DNA from 4 places in the Rhodococcus sp. AZ1 genome. Region 2 is predicted to be linked to each of the others. Evidence: predicted binding sites of a transcription regulator. Region 2 holds the regulator's gene; each other region holds the start of a gene.
The links. Region 2 encodes LexA, which represses DNA repair genes until DNA is damaged. Its sites were predicted from a motif close to CGAACANNTGTTCG; they were not measured.
Positions count from the first base shown of each region.

Region 1 (3,208 bases), on a different contig from region 2:
CCCAGAACCGGGCCGTCGGCGACCGTCCACTGCGCGGTCGATCCAACGTCGCGGACGGGGATTGCGTGGGCGACTGTTCCCCGAGGGGGTCCCCGCGTCGCGGACGCGCGCCGAGAAGTTCGACACCGTGGTTCTCGAGGCGTTCGAGGACATCGATCGGCGGTGGCACGATCGACTGACCAAACTCGACATCGCCGTCGACGACGTACCGAAGATCCGGGCCGTCGATCCGGAGAGCATCACCTGGCCGGCGGAAGTGGTGGCCGAGGGTCCCGTGCCACTTTCGCGTCTGATTCCGGCGGGTGTCGACGCGCGAGGCGCGACCACCCGTGCGCGGGTCGTGCTGTTCCGCAGACCGCTCGAGAAGCGCGCGCACGATCGCCTCGAGCTCACCGACCTCGTGCGCGAGGTTCTGGTGGAGCAGGTGGCCACCTACCTGGGTCTGACCCCGGAGGTCATCGACCCGGACGGTACTCCCGACGACGACTGACGTTCAGTCGGGTCAGACGATGCCGCGCTTGAGGCGCCGGCGCTCCCGCTCGGACAGGCCACCCCAGATGCCGAAACGCTCGTCGTGCTCGAGCGCGTACTCGAGGCACTCGTCCTTGACCTCGCATCCCAGGCAGATGCGCTTGGCCTCGCGAGTGGAACCACCCTTCTCGGGGAAGAACGCCTCGGGGTCGGTCTGCGCGCACAGGGCGCGCTCCTGCCACTGCTCTTGACCCTCGTCCTCGGCGGTGTCGATGAGCATCGGCACCAGGCCCAGCCGGGGCACCACCATCTCGTGCAGCGGGATCTCACGATCACCATGGTCGGGTGCACTCGGCTCTGCACCGACCGAGGCATCGATGTGCGGGCGTGCGTCGGCGTTGTGGTCGAGCATCATCTCCGCCTCCTCTACGTGTGTGCGTGGCGGACGCCGATGGCGCCCGACCACATATGTGCAGTCGTTCCGTGATTCCCCGACCCTGCAAAACCCAAACAGTGCTCCAGCAACAAACAATGCTCCAGCAACAAACAGTGCTCCAGCAAGGAAAAACCCAGTGCTCCAGCAAGAACCCCGACGAGCCGACGGTGCCGCCGCGAACATCGACCGGGATTCTGCAAGCGCCCCGAACGGGTGTTCGAATACTGGCCCGTCTCAAGCGAACTCGGTGTCCGAGACAGGAATAACACTGCTGTGATTACACACGTCCGGTGTGTCGCGGTCAAGCCGATCAGGAATTTTCCAATACCATCCCGCTCCCCGTTTTCTCGCGCACCGCGCGGTCGGTGTCGCGGGCGAGTCGCGTCACCCGATCGCACACTGCCGGGCGAGTCGTACGCGCCCCGTACGACTACCCTGGGCCGTCGTGTGAGTGGAAGCGTGACGGCGACAGCATGAGGGTGACAGCGTGAAGGTGACGGTTCTGGTCGGCGGCGTCGGCGGCGCCCGGTTCCTGCAGGGCCTGCGGGCACTGCTGGGTGAGGGCGACGAGATCACGGCCGTGGTCAACGTCGGTGACGACGTGTGGATGCACGGCCTGCGCATCTGCCCGGACCTCGACACCTGCATGTACACCCTCGGCGACGGGATCGACACCGAGCGCGGGTGGGGTCGCAAGAACGAGAGCTGGAGCGCGAAAGAGGAACTGGCCGCCTACGGCGCCGATCCCACGTGGTTCGGCCTCGGCGATCGCGACATCGCCACCCACCTGATCCGTACCCGCATGCTCAACGCCGGCTACCCGCTCTCGGCTGTCACCGAAGCGCTGTGCGACCGCTGGAAGCCCGGGGTGCGCCTGCTCCCGGTCACCGACGCACGCAGCGAGACCCACGTGGTGGTCAGCGAACCCGAGTCCGGCGAACAGCGCGCAATTCATTTCCAGGAATGGTGGGTTCGGTACCGGGCGAAGATTCCCACGCACAGCTTCGCCTTCATCGGCACGGCCGACGCCACCCCGGCCGACGGTGTGCTGGAGGCGATCTCCGGTGCCGACGCAGTGCTCATCGCGCCGTCGAATCCGGTGGTCAGCGTGGGCGCCATTCTCGAGGTTCCCGGTATCCGCGGTGCACTGCGCACCACCGCCGCGAAGGTGGTGGGCATGTCACCGGTGATCGACGGAAAGCCGTTGCGCGGCATGGCGGACGAGTGTCTGACGGTGATCGGGGTGGACACCACCGCCGAGGCGATCGGCCGGTTGTACGGCGCCCGCTCGGCCACCGGGATCCTCGACGCCTGGCTGATCCACACCGGCGACACCGCCGACGTACCCGGCGTGGACGTGCGCGCGGTCCCGCTCCTGATGACCGACCCCGCCACCACCACCGCCGAGATGGCCAGGGCCGCACTGGCTGCGGCGGGTGTGTCCGTGGACCGACCGTGATCACCGACCACTCCCCCGGCGGATCGCTCGAGATCATCCCCGTGCACGGTCTGCCGGAGTTCCGCCCCGGTGACGATCTGGCGGACACCCTCGCCGCGGCGGCCCCCTGGCTGGCCACCGGCGACGTGCTGGTGGTCACCAGCAAGGTCTTCTCCAAGATCGAAGGACGCCTGGTGCCGGCCCCCGTCGACGCCGAGGAGCGGGATGCACTGCGTCGCAGGCTCGTCGAGCAGGAAGCGGTTCGCGTGGTTGCGCGGCGGGGGCGAACCCTGATCACCGAGAATCGGCTCGGCATCGTTCAGGCCGCGTCGGGAGTGGACGGGTCCAACGTCGAATCCGACGAACTGGCGCTGCTCCCGGTGGACCCCGACAAGTCCGCCGCCACACTGCGTGAGGCCATCCGTGAGCGGCTCGGGGTGGAGGTGGCCGTGGTGGTCACCGACACCATGGGCCGCGCCTGGCGGGTGGGCCAGACCGACGCGGCCATCGGCGCTGCCGGCCTGGCGGTGCTGCATCCGTACGCCGGGGGTGAGGACGGTCAGGGAAATCCGTTGCTGGTCACCGAAATTGCGGTGGCCGACGAGATCGCCGCCGCCGCGGACCTGGTCAAGGGCAAGCTCGGATCGGTCCCGGTGGCCGTGGTGCGGGGTCTGACGCCGGTCGACGACGGGTCCACCGCCGCCGCGCTGGTGCGACCCGGTCAGGATGATCTGTTCTGGTTGGGCACCGAGGAGGCGCTGGCCCGCGGACGTCGCGAGGCGGTGCCCCGTCGCCGCACGGTTCGCCACTTCACCGACGAGGCGGTCGATCCCGCCGATATCCGCGACGCCCTCGCCGACGCC
Region 1 covers NZ_JBUEQF010000006.1:200,816-204,023, forward strand. The annotation lists gene ACY48E_RS09960 (metallopeptidase family protein) at 1-490, shown strand, start outside; gene ACY48E_RS09965 (WhiB family transcriptional regulator) at 503-751, opposite strand; gene cofD (2-phospho-L-lactate transferase) at 1,395-2,366, shown strand; gene ACY48E_RS09975 (coenzyme F420-0:L-glutamate ligase) at 2,363-3,208, shown strand, end outside.
Region 1: cofD (2-phospho-L-lactate transferase) is a predicted target of LexA. The motif match lies at 1,114-1,127, and genes of this name have one in related genera.

Region 2 (3,208 bases):
TTCGGTCAGCGCTCGACGAGTGCGCCGGCGAGGCGGCCGACGACGTTCGCGAGCAGCTCGATTCGCTGGTGTTCGACGGATTCGTCTTCGACAGCGGAGCGGACGCCCTGCAACAGATTCCGCGGTACCTGCGCGGTGCCGTCGACCGACTGGCGGCACTGCCGGGTAGCGCCGACCGCGACAGGGCCGGTATGGCCGTCCTCGACCGGGTGTACGCCGACTACGACGCCCTGATTCGCGCCCTACCCCCGGCTCGAACCGGAGCACCGGACGTGCGAGCTGTGTTCTGGATGATCGAAGAACTTCGGGTGAGCCTGTTCGCTCAGAAACTCGGTACGGCCTATCCGGTGTCGGAGAAACGCGTCCGGAAGGCTATCGCCGATCTGCGTTGACCCGATGCGATCGAAGATCGTCGATCTCGTTCTCGAAATCGGCGATGCTGCTGAACGACCGGTACACCGACGCGAAACGAAGATAAGCCACCTCGTCGAGATCCCTCAGAGGCCCCAGGATCGCCAACCCCACCTCGTTGCTGGGTACCTCCGCCGATCCAGAGGCGCGGACCGTGTCCTCCACCTGTTGCGCCAGCAGCACCAGAGCATCGTTGTCCACGTCGCGACCCTGGCACGCCCGACGGACGCCCTTGATCACCTTCTCCCGACTGAACGGCTCGGTGACTCCACTGCGCTTGACCACCGAGAGCACTGCCGTCTCCACCGTGGTGAAACGCCGGGAACAGTTCGGGCACGAGCGACGCCGCCGAATGGCCTGCCCCTCGTCCGCCTCCCGGGAATCGACGACACGCGAGTCCGGATGACGACAGAACGGGCAATGCATGAGACCCCACTTCTCGTACCGGACGGCGGCGCCGGAGCGCATCCCGACAGTACCCGGTGGGGTGTGGGTGACACAGTCAGCGCACACCGTCGACCACGGAGATCGGTGCCGTCGGTGCCGGCTGATCCGCAGCCCGCAGGTTCGCCAGGGCAACGAGACCGAGCGAGAGCGCGGCCGTCACCAGCGCGATCCCGCACAGCTTGCCGAACCCGATCTCGCGGCGCTCGGCGTGGGACGAGCGGGGTGTCGGCGCAACACGTCCGTAATCGAACGGTGCGACGTCGGGCCGGGTGCCCCCGCGCCGAGCCGGCCTACGGGCCAGGTGCCGGCCGTCGGTGTCGAACGAGCCGGCGGTGTCGAACGAGCCGGCGGTGTCGAACGAGCCGTGGTAGCTGTCCCGACCGACGGTCTGGAGAACTGAAGTCCGTGCCATCGCAATCACTCCCTGGTCGCTGGGTCCGGCCCCTGGCCGGAACATCGATCACGCGTTCGAAGGAACGCATGTTCGATTTGTAGCACGCCCCACCGACAAAGTTCTCGAGAACACGCGACACGCTTCGAACAGATGTTTGATCGAACTGGTGTTTCCGTCTAAGTTCGTGTCAGACGGCACACCGAGCGCCACCGATCATCAGGTCCAACGACATGCCAGGAGGTCTTACGAGATGAAGGACGACAGCTCGTCCACTGCGAGGGGAAGCGGGTCCAAGGCTCCCGCGGCCGCCGCACCCGTCACCCTCACCACGCCACCCGCCGACGACGCCACCGCCGGTCTGACCACCCGGCAGCGGAAAGTACTCGAGGTCATCCACGCGTCCGTCCGGGAGCGGGGCTACCCGCCGAGCATCCGAGAGATCGGCGACGCGGTGGGATTGACGTCGACGTCCTCGGTCGCCCACCAGCTGCGCACTCTCGAGAAGAAGGGGTTCCTGCGCCGCGACGCCAACCGACCGCGAGCGGTCGACGTCCGGGGCCTCGACGACCCGGCGCTGGAGAACGCCGACGCCGAGTCCGATGCCGCGGGCGCGCTGCCCACACCGACATTCGTACCCGTTCTCGGTCGCATCGCCGCCGGCGGGCCGATCCTTGCCGAGCAGGCTGTCGAAGATGTCTTCCCTCTCCCCCGCGAGCTGGTGGGATCCGGCTCGCTGTTCCTGCTCAAGGTCGTCGGTGAGTCGATGATCGACGCCGCGATCTGCGACGGCGACTGGGTGGTGGTGCGGCAGCAGAGCGTGGCCAACAACGGCGACATCGTCGCCGCGATGATCGACGGCGAAGCCACGGTGAAGACGTTCAAGAAGAGCAAGGGCGAGGTGTGGCTGATGCCGCACAACCCCCTCTTCGATCCGATCCCCGGGAACAACGCGGCGATCCTCGGCAAGGTTGTCACCGTCATCCGCAAGATCTGACACGAGGTCGGAGAAAAGCGCAACGCCGGTCGCCCCTCAGGGGTGACCGGCGTTGCGCTGTTGCTGATGCGGGTCAGAGGTTGAGGCCGCGCCCGATGATCTCCTTCATGATCTCGGTGGTGCCGCCGTAGATCGTCTGGATTCGCGAGTCCATGAACGCCTTCGCGATCGGGTACTCCTTCATGTAGCCGTAGCCGCCGTGCAGCTGCAGGCACCGGTCGATCAGGCGCACCTGAAGCTCCGAGGTCCACCACTTGGCCATCGCGGCTTCCTGCACGGTCAGCTTGTTCTCGTTGAGCAGCTCGATGTACTTGTCGACCATGATGCGCACCGCGGTGGTCTCGGTGGCGAGCTCGGCCAGCACGAACCGGGTGTTCTGGAAGTGGCCGATCGGCTTGCCGAACGCCTTGCGGTCGCGGCAGTACTGGATGGTCTGCTCGAGAACGGTCTCCATGGCTGTCGCCGCGACGACGGCGATCGACAGACGCTCCTGAGGCAGGTTCTGCATGAGGTAGATGAACCCCATGCCCTCCTGGCCGATCAGGTTTGCGGCGGGGACGCGGACGTCGGTGAAGCTGAGCTCGGCGGTGTCCTGTGCCTTCATGCCGATCTTGTCGAGGTTGCGTCCGCGCTCGAAGCCCGGCATCCCGCGCTCGACACCGAAGAGCGAGAAGCCCTGCGCGCCCTTCTCCGGATCGGTGCAGGCCACGACCACCACGAGGTCGGCGTTGATGCCGTTGGTGATGAACGTCTTGGAGCCGTTGAGCACCCAGTCGTCGCCGTCCTTGACCGCGCGGGTCTTGATGCCCTGCAGGTCACTGCCGGTTCCGGGCTCGGTCATCGCGATGGCGGTGATGATCTCACCGGAGCAGAAGCCCGGCAGCCACCGTGCCTTCTGCTCGTCGTTGAGCAGCTCGGTCAGGTAGGGAGCAACCACGTCGTTCTGCAACGTGAAACCGAGG
Region 2 covers NZ_JBUEQF010000004.1:299,098-302,305, forward strand. The annotation lists gene hrpA (ATP-dependent RNA helicase HrpA) at 1-392, shown strand, start outside; gene nrdR (transcriptional regulator NrdR) at 373-837, opposite strand; gene ACY48E_RS07460 (hypothetical protein) at 914-1,270, opposite strand; gene lexA (transcriptional repressor LexA) at 1,503-2,246, shown strand; gene ACY48E_RS07470 (acyl-CoA dehydrogenase family protein) at 2,320-3,208, opposite strand, start outside.

Region 3 (3,208 bases), on a different contig from region 2:
TGCACCTCACCGGCGCCGCCGCAGGTGTCGCAGCGCTGGGGTTTGCTGTCGCCGTTGGTGCCCGCACCGGTGCACACATCGCACAGGATGGCGGTGCTGACCAGCGAGTGCTTGGTCACGCCCGTCGCGCACTCCTCGAGGGTGAGGGTGACCCGCAGGTGCGAGTCCGAGCCCGGCTGCACCCGCCCGCGCGGGCCGCGACCGCCGCCGCCACCACCGAAGAACGCTTCGAAGACGTCGCCCAGACCGCCGCCGAAGCCACCGCCGCCGAAGCCACCGGCCCCGGCGGCGCCGTTGTCGAGCGGGTCGCCACCGAGGTCGACGATGCGTCGCTTCTCCGGATCGGAGAGCACCTCGTAGGCGGTGGAGATGTCCTTGAACTTGGCCTGCGCCGACTCGTCCGGGTTCACATCGGGGTGGAACTCGCGCGCCAGCTTGCGGTACGCGCGCTTGATCTCCTGGTCGGACGCCTTCGAATCGACGCCCAGCGTTCCGTAATAGTCCCGTGCCACGTGTCCGTGCCGTCCTTCATGTCCGTGCGTGTGTGCAGTCTCGTGTGTGACAAGTGTTCGGTTGTGACAGGTGTTCGGTCCGGCCCCTAGCGTTCGGCGAGAACCTCGCCGATGTAGCGCGCGACCGCCGCAACCGAGGCGATGGTTCCCGGATAGTCCATGCGCGTCGGCCCCAGCACCCCCATGCCGCCGAGAACGTTGCCCCCGGAACCGTAGCCGGTGGACACCACCGACGCCCCACGCATCTCCTGAACGTTGGTCTCCTCGCCGATCTGCACGGTCACCCGACCGGGATCCTGCGCGGCGGCGATGAGCTTGAGCACCACCACCTGTTCCTCCAGTGCCTCGAGAACCGAGCGCAGAGAGCCGGGGAACCCGTTCAGCGACGCAAAATCTGCGGCGTTGCGTGTGAGGTTGGACGTCCCGCCCAGCACCAGACGCTCCTCCGGGTGCTCGACGAGGGTTTCCAGCAGCACCGTCGCCGAGCGCACCACGGCGTCACGAATCTGCTCGGGAGCGTTCTCGGCCAGCTCCGCGACCGCGATCGACGCCGCCGCGAGCTTCTTGCCCTCGAGCGCGCCACCGAGAAGGCTGCGCAGCCGGGAGAGGTCCTCGTCACCGATCACGTCGCCGAGTTCGACGATGCGTTGATCCACCCGCCCCGAATCGGTGATCAGCACCAGCAGCAACCGAGCCGGCGTGAGCGCGACCACCTCGAGGTGACGCACCGAGGACGCCGACAGCGTCGGGTACTGCACCACCGCCACCTGGCGGGTCAGCTGCGCGAGCAGGCGCACACCGCGGCGCAGGACGTCGTCGAGGTCCACGCCGTCGGCGAGGAAGTGCAGGATGGCGCGGCGCTCGGCGGACGAGAGCGGCTTGACGTCGTCGATGCGATCGACGAACCGGCGGTACCCCTTGTCGGTGGGAATGCGGCCGGAGCTGGTGTGCGGTTGGGCGATGTATCCCTCGGCCTCGAGAACGGCCATGTCGTTGCGCACCGTCGCGCTCGACACACCAAGGTTGTGGCGCTCGACGAGCGCTTTGGAACCGATGGGCTCCTGGGTGGCCACGTAGTCGGCCACGATCGCTCGCAGCACTTCGAATCTGCGGTCCTCGGTACTCGACATCGTCACCTCCTGCTGATCGAGTTGCCTGCCGGTTTCCACAGCTGCAGAAGTTCCGGTAATCCCCGAGTCTAGTTGCTGCACGAGGTGGGGACCGGCGGCGAGGCCCCGGTACCCGGGGCTGATCTCCGTCGGCAACTTTCTGGTGATGGGCTCGTCCACATCTTGCGCTCGAACATATGTTCTATTATTGTGGAACAAGCCGGGGAGGTGAAAATTGGTCGACGAAAGTTCGCTGGTCGCGGATTACGAGGCGTTGCATCGTCTGTTGGCGCGCATCGCGGCTTCGACGTCGGATGCGTGTTCCGAGGTCGAGGTGGCCGAGGTGGCCATCGCTCACGAGCGCGCGGTCCGAGTGATGGCGGGTATCGGGTTGCAGCGCATCCGTGACGTGTCCGATCGTGATGCTCACCGCAGTGTGCACTGCACCACGGTGGTCGAGTTCGTGGCGCAGCGACTGCGGGTGGCCAACCCGAGACGGCGGCTGAACCAGGTCGATCAGCTGGTGGCGTCGTACGCGATCAGCGGACAGCGGGTGGATCCGATGTGCCCGAACACGGCGTCGGCGATGGCCGACGGTGCTGTGGGGCACGAGCACGTCGACGCGGTGTTGGCGGTGATGGCCAAGGTGCCCGCCGACACTGCGGTGCCGGTGCGGGAGCAGGCCGAGGAGCAGCTCGCCGAGATCGCTCGCCATCACAGCCCCCGAGACATCACCCGGGCGGGGCAACGAATCCTGGCGTACCTCGATCCCGACGGCACCCTGCCCAGCGATCAGGATCGGTCCCGCACTCGTGGCCTGTCGCTCGGTGCTCAGGACTCGCTGGGGATGTCGAAGCTGACCGCCACCCTCGACCCCACCACGCGTGCGTTGGTGGAGGTGCTGTTGGCGGCGTGGGCCGCGCCGGGAATGAACAATCCTGATGATGAGCAGTCCCCGCGTGGTGGTGTCGACGACGACGGGATCGACGCTGCCGCGGTGCGGGTGGCTGCCGAGCGTGACACCCGCAGTCAACTCCAACGCAATCACGATGCGTTGGCGGCGCTGGTGCGTGCCGCAGCCGATGGCGGACTGTACGGCGCCTCACATCGTGGGTTGCCGCCGCATGTGATCGTCTCGATCACCGAGTCGCAGCTACGGGAGCGGGCCGGGGTCGGGCACACCGCCACCGGCACCGATCTGCCGATGTCGCAGATCGTGACCTTGGCGGCGCAGGCGCAGATGTACCTGGCGGTGTTCGACGATCACACCGGTGAGCCGCTCTACCTGGGCCGCTCGGCCCGGCTGGCCACCCGGTCGCAGCGGATGTTGCTGTTCGCCATGTACGGCGGCTGCTCGAAACCCGCGTGTCCGGCACCGTTCGCACACATCGAAGCCCATCATGCAGAACAAGATTGGGCCGCCGGCGGGTCCACCGATGCCCCGCATCTGGCCCCGGCATGTGGGCCCCACAATCGGGCCGTGCACGCTCGTCCCGGTGGCTGGCGGACGGTGAAGATCGCCGACGGACCCGACCGCGGCCGCTACGGCTGGGTCGCCAACGGCACCACCGACCCGCCCCGCACCAA
Region 3 covers NZ_JBUEQF010000005.1:151,118-154,325, forward strand. The annotation lists gene dnaJ (molecular chaperone DnaJ) at 1-512, opposite strand, end outside; gene hrcA (heat-inducible transcriptional repressor HrcA) at 599-1,642, opposite strand; gene ACY48E_RS08305 (DUF222 domain-containing protein) at 1,857-3,208, shown strand, end outside.
Region 3: ACY48E_RS08305 (DUF222 domain-containing protein) is a predicted target of LexA. The motif match lies at 1,812-1,825, and genes of this name have one in related genera.

Region 4 (3,208 bases), on a different contig from region 2:
CCGACCTGCCGAGAGCGCGAGCCGCTGAGCGAGCCGCCGAACCGCTGCCTCGTCAGGGAACGTCACAGGCGATCGCACCAGACCGCCGCCCCGATCGACCCAGACGTCCGTGGGCGAGGTCACCAGGACGTCGGTGACCGCACCGTCGTGCAGAAGCGAGTCCAACGGTCCCGCCCCGGTGAGCTCGGTGTCCAGCAGGTGCAGCGCAGAGAGCAGTTCCGTATCGCCCAGTACACCGCCCGCTTCGGCGCGCAGAGCGGCCGCGAGCACAGCCGGGGTGGGCGCTTCGGTGCTCTGAGCCAGGCGTTCTCTGACCCTGTCCAGGAGGTCGGTGGAGATCCATGCGGTCATCGGCGTGCCCCGAGGATCTGCAGAACCTCGCGTGCTCCGACCGCGAGCGCCGAACGGCCGACCAGACGAAGACCACCACGGTCGACTGCAGCGTCGAGGCCGCGGTGTGGTCGCATCGAGGTCAACAGGGGGAGCCCCACAATGTCGACGACGTCCGACGTGGCGAGGCCCCCTGGCGCCGGCCCGCGCACCAGCAACCCCACGTGCGCGGTCATACGGCCGAGCCGCTCTGCGGTCAGTGCGGCCGAGGCGACGGCGCGCACGCGTGCCGGAACCACCAGCACGGCGAGGTCCGCCCGCTCGAGAACCAGATCCGCGGTCTCGGTGCGAGTGCGTGGCAGGTCGCACACCACGAGGTCACCTGCCGCACGGGCGGCGTCGACCACGGCCGCTGCCGCCGCCGGGGACGGATGGGTCAGGCCCACCGCATCCCGCCTGGTGGTCAGAGCGGACACCGAACCACGGTTCGGTAGTGCGCCGTGCAGCGCCGCGGCACTGACCCGACCGCCGTCGAGCACGAGGTCGGGCCAGCGCAGCCCGCTGCGGCCCTCCCACCCCAGCAGCAGATCCAAACCCCCGCCGTGCGGATCGACGTCGACCAACAGCGTTCGACCGTGATCGTTGGCGAGGGCGAGAGCTGCAGCGAACGTAGACGCTCCCGCACCTCCGCAGCCACCGACGACGGCCACGACCGTTCCGTCACCTCCGTCGTCCACGGACTCGGCGAGCGCGCGCACAAGGTGGGTCTCGTGCTCGGGAAGAACGAACACCGCGTCGGCGCCCACCTCGGTTGCCGCTCGCCAGTGTTCGACGTCGGCCTGCTCGTTCGCCAGCAGCAGCGTGCCGTGTCGGCGAGGAAAGCGCTGTTCCGCAATGAATTCGGCGGATTCGACGTCGACGAGGACCAGCGCGGCCGACTCCCACTCGGCGCGGTTCGACGGCTCCGACCGCTCGACCAGCTCCCGGTCGACGGCCGCCGCGACACGGCGAGCTGCGGTCAGCAGCGCGCGGTCACGGCAGATCGCAAGCACGGGTCGGGAAGGTGTCATGGCGTCATCGTGCACCCGAGGGTGGCCGGTGATCCAGTGACAGTCATTGAGGCTGTGGATGATTCACGTCCTGTGGATAACTGCGAGCGGCCCCTCGGGTGGTGGTGTAGGGAACCGCACCGCAGCGCCGAGCGGAACATGTAACGGAATTGTTATCGAACATATGTTCTATGATCGAGGGATCAGCAGTAGGGTCGAGGGTATGAAATCGGGCGGACCGACGAGCGAACACGGCTCGGCCACAACATATTCGGGAGCCAGCGGGTATACACCCGGTGGTTTCACCGCCGACGGCGTCGTTCCGGAGCGACCCACCGCGATGGACGATGCGCTCATCTCGGCCATCGGTGCCGCGCGAGATGGAGTTCAGGCACTGATGTCCACCGAGCGCTGCCACCTCACCGCGCCTGATCTGGTGACGCTCTACCGCGAAATCGACTCGTTGACCAGACTTCTCGTTGGTGCTGGGCACCAGGTTCTGGCGGACATCGTCGACACCGAAGCGCTGCAGGATCACCCGCACACCACCCGCAACGCGCTGGCCGACCTCATTCACATCACGGGTTCCGACGCGAGCAGGCGTCTGCGACTCGCACAGTTGCTCACGCCCGGACGGTCCATCACCGGCCAGGAGCTGCCACCCGTCCTCGAGCACACTGCCCGAGGCGTACGCAGCGGGACCATCAGCCCGTCCAACGTCACCGTGATCGTGGACTTCTTCAACCATCTGTCCACTGCGACGGATCCGGTCGTGCGCGCCGAGGCCGAGGAGGCTCTGGCCTACTACGCCACGGCACTTCCACCGGAGCAGCTGCGAGCACTCGCCAATCGACTGCTGCAACGCATCGATGCCGACGGCCCGGAGCCGATCATCGGTCCCGACACAGCCCGCAAGCGCTTCTTCCGCCTCGGCGAACAAGGACCGGACGGATTGAGCACCGGCTCGTTCTGCATCGACGCGGAGCTGCGTGCGTACCTCGAGTCCGTGCTTGCGAAATATGCACGCCCCGGCTTCTGCAATCCCGACGACCCGGACCCGTCGGCCGATACCGATACCGACACCGACACCGACACCGACACCGAGGAGACACGCGCGCGACGCGACACTCGAACCAGCGGACAGCGGGCCCATGATGCAGTCAAAATGCTGTTCTCATCGGTGATCTCGTCGGGAATTCTGGGGCGCAATCGCGGCGCACCCGTCATTCCCATCATTACGATGACGCTTGCAGATCTGGAAAATGCAACCGGCCTCGCGCTCACGGCGACGGGATCATCGATCTCCATTCCCGATGCGATACGAATGGCGGCATCGGTACACCCGTACCTGCTCGTGCTGGACCACCGGAATGTGCCGCTGTACCTCGGCCGGACGAGGAGGATCGCGTCGGTCGACCAACGCCTCGCGCTCTACGCGAGCGAGCGCGGGTGCACGTTCCCTGGATGCAGCCGGCCCGCCACCGAGACCGAGGTGCACCACCGCACCGAGTGGGCCCGCGGCGGAACCACGGACATGGACCAGCTCACCCTCGCCTGCCCGCGCCACCACGGTCTAGTCGGCGACGAGGACAGCAGTTGGGCCACTTCGATGGCACCGCAGGGGCATCCGTTCGCGGGGCGAACGCTGTGGCATCCCCCGGTCGGGCTGGATCCCGACCGGACCGGTCGGGTGAACCACTTCCACCACCCGGACGAGCTACTTCCATGATCGACGCCGACTGCCACGATCAGCTCGCGCAAAGGGACGACCCCCGCCAGGGGGGGTGGCGGGGGTCGTCAGTGATCAGCCCCGGGGGGGTGGGCTGATC
Region 4 covers NZ_JBUEQF010000010.1:24,227-27,434, reverse strand. The annotation lists gene ACY48E_RS13240 (TadA family conjugal transfer-associated ATPase) at 1-351, opposite strand, end outside; gene ssd (septum site-determining protein Ssd) at 348-1,400, opposite strand; gene ACY48E_RS13230 (HNH endonuclease signature motif containing protein) at 1,603-3,108, shown strand.
Region 4: ACY48E_RS13230 (HNH endonuclease signature motif containing protein) is a predicted target of LexA. The motif match lies at 1,557-1,570, and genes of this name have one in related genera.